Linked DNA regions of Variovorax paradoxus. The protein of the gene in region 2 interacts with the protein of the main gene of each other region in a pairwise test. Links are inferred from orthologs where the notes say so. Each region holds a gene or a part of one and is shown on either strand. Other genes may lie near its edges.

Evidence for each region.
Region 1: the proteins of ruvA (region 2) and ruvC interact in binary tests that used the Escherichia coli proteins (3 or more experiments, as listed by UniProt). The link is inferred for Variovorax paradoxus from one-to-one orthologs.

What each region holds. Positions count from the first base shown.
Region 1 is NZ_CP046622.1:949,571-952,730, reverse strand. The notes cover bases 295-3,141. They hold ruvC (crossover junction endodeoxyribonuclease RuvC), read left to right. Parts: upstream 295-1,367; coding sequence 1,368-1,916; downstream 1,917-3,141. Other genes in these bases: lpxC (UDP-3-O-acyl-N-acetylglucosamine deacetylase), read right to left, coding at 2,181-3,104; GOQ09_RS26085 (hypothetical protein), read right to left, coding at 1,969-2,145; GOQ09_RS04400 (phosphatidate cytidylyltransferase), read left to right, coding at 374-1,363; GOQ09_RS04405 (lysophospholipid acyltransferase family protein), read left to right, coding at 295-361. Outside these bases: more of GOQ09_RS04405, read left to right, coding at 1-294.
Region 2 is NZ_CP046622.1:4,909,099-4,912,125, forward strand. Bases 153-2,866 are described here. They hold ruvA (Holliday junction branch migration protein RuvA), read right to left. Parts: upstream 1,939-2,866; coding sequence 1,366-1,938; downstream 153-1,365. Other genes in these bases: GOQ09_RS22940 (YdeI/OmpD-associated family protein), read left to right, coding at 153-708; GOQ09_RS22945 (hypothetical protein), read right to left, coding at 724-1,344; GOQ09_RS22955 (PhoH family protein), read left to right, coding at 1,959-2,866. In the rest of the region: GOQ09_RS22935 (phosphatidate cytidylyltransferase), read left to right, coding at 1-97; more of GOQ09_RS22940, read left to right, coding at 94-152; more of GOQ09_RS22955, read left to right, coding at 2,867-2,915; rRNA maturation RNase YbeY, read left to right, coding at 2,917-3,027. UniProt on the Escherichia coli protein: The RuvA-RuvB-RuvC complex processes Holliday junction (HJ) DNA during genetic recombination and DNA repair.

The DNA.
Region 1 (3,160 bases), 4.0 Mb from region 2 along the record:
GGAAGCCGCGCCTTCCGAACCCGCTGCGGCTCCCGCCTCCGATCCGCTCGCCCCCTTGGTCGAAGCCCTGCGCAGCGGTGACTCGATCATCATCTTTCCCGAGGGCACGCGCGGCCACACGGGCGAGCCGCAGAAGTTCAAGTCGGGCCTCTACACGCTCGCAACGATGTTTCCTGACGTGGTGCTGGTGCCTGCATGGATCGACAACGTGCAGCGCGTCATGCCCAAGGGCGAGATCGTGCCGGTGCCGATCTTGTGTTCAGTCACTTTCGGCGCACCAATCCGCGTGGAAGAAGACGAAGAGCGCCGCCCTTTCCTCGATCGCGCGCGTGCTGCCGTGATTGCTTTGCGTGATGTGTAAATTGGAACTGACATGAACCAGTTCCTGCGCAGCCTCACCCCGACCCAGCAAGTCGCGACCCTGTTCCTCATCGTCTTCGGCCTGCTCGTGATCGCGAGCACAACCGCGCTCTTCCTGAGCTTCAGGGAACGCCGCAACCCCGTGCACGACGCCACCTGGCAGGCCGAACTCGCCCACTACCGCAAACTGCTGGGCACCACCTGGTTCATGGTCATCGTGTTTTGGGTTGGCTGGGCCTTGGGCGAAACCGTGGCCACCGTGTTGTTCGCACTCATCGCCTTCTTCGCGCTGCGCGAGTTCATCACCCTTTCGCCCACACGCCGCGGCGACCATCGCAGCCTCATCCTGGCCTTCTTCGTGGTGCTGCCGATCCAGTTCTGGCTCGTGGCCACCGCGCGCTTCGACCTGTTCACCGTTTTCATTCCGGTCTACGTGTTCCTTGCGATTCCGGTCGCAAGCGCACTCGCCAACGACCCCAGCCACTTTCTCGAGCGCAACGCCAAGCTGCAATGGGGCATCATGATCTGCGTCTACGGCATGAGCCACGTGCCAGCACTGCTGCTCCTGAGCTTTCCGGGCTACGAAGGCAAGAGCGCGTTTCTCGTGTTCTTCCTGGTGTTCGTGGTGCAGACTTCGGTGCTGGTGCAGCACGTGATCTCGCGCCGCTCGCAGCGCAAGCCCTTTGCACCCAACGTGAGCCGCAGCTTCAACTGGACCAGCTGGGGCATCGGCATCGTGGTGGCCAGCCTGGTCGGTGCGCTGTTCTCGTTCATCACGCCCTTCAAGTTCGGCCAGGCGCTTGCCGTCTCGTTCATCGCCTGCATCGCGGGTTCCATGGGCCACCTGGTGATGAAGGCGCTCAAGCGCGACCGCGGCATTCCCAACTGGGGCAAGAAAGGCGTGGGCGTGACCGGCGCCAACGGCCTGCTCGACCGCGTGGACGCACTGTGTTTTGCGGCGCCCATCTTCTTTCATTCGATCCGCTGGTACTTCAACGTCTGACGACATGCGCATTCTCGGCATCGACCCCGGCCTCCTGACCACTGGCTTCGGCGTGGTGGATGCGGACGGCCATGCGCTGCGCTACGTTGCGAGCGGCACCATCAGCACCCGGCACCTGGGCAGCGGCAACCTGCCGGCGCGCCTCAAGGTGCTGTTCGACGGCATCGCCGAAATCGCCGAGCGCTACCAGCCCGACGCTTCGGCGGTCGAAATCATCTTCGTCAACGTCAACCCGCAATCGACACTTCTGCTGGGCCAGGCACGCGGCGCCTGCGTGACCTCGCTGGTGAACAGCAAGCTCACGGTGGCCGAATACACCGCGCTGCAGATGAAGAAGGCCGTGGCCGGCCACGGCCAGGCTGCAAAGGCACAGGTGCAAGAAATGGTGAAGCGCCTGCTCGACCTGCCCGGCCTGCCCGGCGCGGACGCGGCCGATGCGCTGGGCATCGCCATCACCCATGCGCAGGTGGGCCGCTCGATGGCGCGGCTCGCCGAAGCGGCCGAGCTGTCGAAAACGCATGCCGGCACCTACCGGCAAGGCCGCTCGAGATAGCGCCGTTCAGGCGCTCATCAATGGCGCGGCGCAAGCCAGGCCGGCTACCGGGCTAGGCCACCCGCTCGGCGATCAGCACCGCAAAGAAGCCGAACGCCGCAAGCAGCGTCCACTTGAGCACGATCCAGCCGAAGCGCCGGTACTTGACCTGCCCTGTTCCGGCATAGAACGCGAACGACACGCCCGCCACCAGCAGAAGCAGCAGGATGGCCCAGCGGAAGACAAGCATTGCGTGGTAGCGCGAGGAACTGAAGAACCTGCCTGCTACCAGGCCCGCGCCACTTCGCCGAAACCGCGCGGTGCGCGCTTTTCGTCTTCGAAGGTGACGATCTCGTAAGCGTCGCTGTGGGTGAGCAGTTCGCGCAGCAGCTTGTTGTTGAGCGCGTGGCCCGAGCGGAATGCGGTGTAAGCGGCCAGCAGAGGCTTGCCGATGATGTACAGGTCGCCCATCGCGTCGAGGATCTTGTGCTTCACGAACTCGTCGTCGTAGCGCAGCCCGCCGGCATTGAGCACCTTGGTGTCGTCCATCACGATGGCGTTGTCCAGCCCACCGCCGAGCGCCAGGCCCTTGCTGCGCATGTACTCGACTTCCTTCGTGAAACCGAAGGTGCGTGCGCGCGCGATGTCGCGGCTGTAGGAATCCTTGCCCAGGTCGAACTCCACGCGCTGGCCGGTGGAGTTGACCACGCGGTGGTCGAAGTCGATCTCGAAGCTCAGTTTGTAGCCATGGTACGGCTCAAGGCTCGCCCACTTCTCGTTGGCGCCCTCGCCTTCGCGCACCTCGACCTTGCGGGTTACGCGAATGAAGCGGCGCGGCGCCTTCTGCAGCTCGATGCCCGCGCTTTGCAGCAAGAACACGAACGACGAGGCCGATCCGTCGAGGATCGGAACTTCGTCGGCCGTGATGTCGATGTAGAGGTTGTCGATGCCCAGGCCCGCACAGGCCGACATCAGGTGTTCGACCGTCTGCACCTTCGCTCCGCCGGTGGAAACCGTGGAAGCCAGGCGCGTGTCGGTCACCGCTTCGGCGGTCATGCGGATGTCGACCGGCTCGGGCAGGTCGACGCGCCGGAACACGATGCCCGTGTCCGCAGGAGCCGGACGCAGCGTGAGCTCCACGCGCTGTCCGCTGTGGAGCCCCACGCCCACGGCGCGGCTGATCGACTTGAGGGTTCTTTGTTGCAGCACACCCGTGATTTTAGGCGCCCGGCGCGCGTGGCGGCCTATGCCCCTCGCTATGGCAT
Region 2 (3,027 bases):
GATCGAGGGCCACGGCGGCATGCTCGACCGGCTCGACTCGGTGATCTTCGCGGCGCCGATCTACTTTCACGCGCTGCGCTACTGGTGGGTACCGTGAGTACGGCAAGCACAAAGAAAGCGGCAGTTGCCGAGCGCGTTCCGCATGACACGCCCGTCGAATGCACCACCGCCGCCTCATGGGAGCGCTGGCTCAAGCGACACCATGCCGCCGCGGCCGGCGTGTGGCTGCGAATGGCCAAGAAGGACAGCGGCATTGCGTCGGTCAACCACGCCGAGGCGCTCGAAGTGGCGCTGTGCTACGGCTGGATCGACGGACAGCGCAAGGCGGAAGACGACAAGCACTTTCTGCAGCGCTTCACCCCACGCACGCCGCGCAGCACCTGGTCGAAGATCAACCGCGACAAGGCACTGAAGCTGATCGAGGAAGGCCGCATGCAGCCTGCCGGCCTGGCCGAGGTCGACCGCGCCCGCGCCGACGGCCGCTGGGATGCGGCCTACGACGCCCAGAGCGTCGCCACCGTGCCGCCCGACCTGCGGGCCGCGCTGGACGCGAACCCCAAAGCCGCCGCCTTCTTCGCCAAGCTCGATTCGCGCAACCGCTACGCGGTGCTGTTCCGAACGCAGGGAGCGAAGAAACCCGAGACACGGGCGCGGCGTATTGCGCAGTTCGTGGAAATGTTGGCCAAGGGCGAGAAGATCCACCCCTGAGCACCGCCGCGGGCGCTACGTATCCAATCGCTGGAGCGTGTACTCGCCGGGCTTGTAAGGCCCCATGGCCACGCCGATGTCCCACAGCTTCAGCGCGCCCGGCAACACGGCCCGGCTACCGACCTTGGCGACACCGCGTTTTCGGATCTCGCGATTGAGCCTGGATGAGAAAGATGTGATCTTTGCGAAGTCCCACGCCCCGACATCGCCCATCTCCTCCACTGTGTCCGACCACGATTGCGCACGCTTGAGCGAGTTGTGGTTGGTGTGCGAGTCTTCCAGCCGCTCGTCGCCCGCGGAAGCCGAGCCGAGGTAGAGCTGCACCAGGCCCCATCCGTCCGCGTCGTAGCGGAAGGTGGCGCCGCCGCAGGCTACAGGGTCCAGTTCCACGCGGCGAGGTTCGAACGCAGGACCCGCGCCGCGCACATACAGCTGCAGATGTACGGAGCGCCACTTCTTGCCATTGGGATAGCTGCGCTCGAACTGCGCCAGCACCTCCGCCGCGGAGCGGAAGCACTTCAGCGGCTGCTCGAAGTCGGACGCAAGTTCATACACGTCGCAGCTCTCTTCCGCGAAGAGCCACGTGAGCAGGCCCTCGTGATCTTCCTTCGTTGCATAAAAGTCGCAGTTGGGCATGGCCGATTCCCGTGTCTTGCGCTACTTGGCCAGCGCCTTCAGCGCGAGCTTGATGCCCTCGCTCACTGTCGCATCCTTGGGCAAGGCCTTCAGCGCCAGCGCGGCTTCCTTGTCGCTGTAGCCCAGCGCGATGAGCGCCTGCAGGATGTCGGCCTGCGCGTCGGAGGCCGCATGCGCGGGCAGGCCGATGTCGGCGCCCAGCTTGCCCTTGAGTTCCAGCAGCAGCCGCTCGGCGGTCTTCTTGCCGATGCCCGGAATCTTGACCAACCGGCCGAGTTCCTGCGTGGTGATGGCCTGCGACAGCTCGCCCACGCTCATGCCCGACAGCAGGCCGAGCGCCGTGCGCGGGCCCACGCCGGTGATCTTGATGAGTTGCCGAAAAGCCGCACGCTCCTCAGCGGTGCCGAAACCGTAGAGAATCTGCGCGTCCTCGCGCACCACGAAGTGCGTGAGCAGCGAGACGCGCTCTCCGGTGCCGGGCAGGTTGTAGAACGTGCTCATCGGCACATCGACCTCGTAACCGACGCCGTTGCAGTCCACCACCACTTGCGGTGGGTTGCGCTCGGCAAGGATGCCGGTGAGTTTGCCTATCATGGGTGCCCTTTTTCCTTGAAATGTCCGGCGTGATTCTGCGACACACCTTTGCTCCCCCCAACAACTCGCGCCTCGGCCACCTGTGCGGACCGCTGGATGCGCACCTGCGCCGTATCGAAGAGGTGCTGGGCGTGAAGATCGCGCATCGCCACGAGCAGTTCAAGGTCGACGGGCCCAAGGCCTCCGCGCAGCGGGCGATGGACGTGCTGCAGGCGCTGTACGAAATTGCCCAGCGCCCGATCGACCCGGCCGTGGTGCAGCTCACGCTGGCGGGCGACGGTTCCATGATCGACGGCGACGAGGACGCGGCCATGCTCGTCACCCGCCGGGCCGACCTGCGCGCGCGCACGCCCACACAGGCGCTGTACCTCGACAACATCGCCAAGCACGACATCACCTTCGGCATCGGTCCGGCCGGCACCGGCAAGACCTACCTGGCCGTGGCCTGCGCGGTCGATGCGCTGGAGCGCGCCGCGGTGCAGCGCATCGTGCTCACGCGCCCGGCGGTGGAAGCCGGCGAGCGGCTCGGCTTCTTGCCGGGCGACTTGACGCAGAAGGTCGACCCTTACCTGCGCCCGCTGTACGACGCGCTCTATGACCTGATGGGCTACGAGAAGGTGCAGAAGGCGTTTGAGCGCAATGCACTGGAAATTGCGCCGCTGGCCTTCATGCGCGGGCGCACGCTGAACAACGCCTTCGTGATCCTGGACGAGGCGCAGAACACCACGGTCGAGCAGATGAAGATGTTTCTCACGCGCATCGGCTTCGGCGCCAAGGCGGTGGTGACGGGCGACGTGAGCCAGATCGACTTGCCCAAGCAGCAGCTGAGCGGCCTGATCGACGCCGAGCGCGTGCTGCGGCGCGTGAGCGGCATCGCGATCACGCACTTCACCAGTTCCGACGTGGTGCGGCATCCGCTGGTCGCCAAAATCGTCGATGCCTACGACGGCCAGCGCAAGCGTGCGGGGTCGCACTGACATGGCACTGGCTCAGCTTTCGCTTTCGCTGCAGTTCGCACCGCGCTTCAAGGATATCGAGCGGCATCGCGCCGCATTGCCGCGGCATAGCGTGGCCCGCTGGATCCGCCAT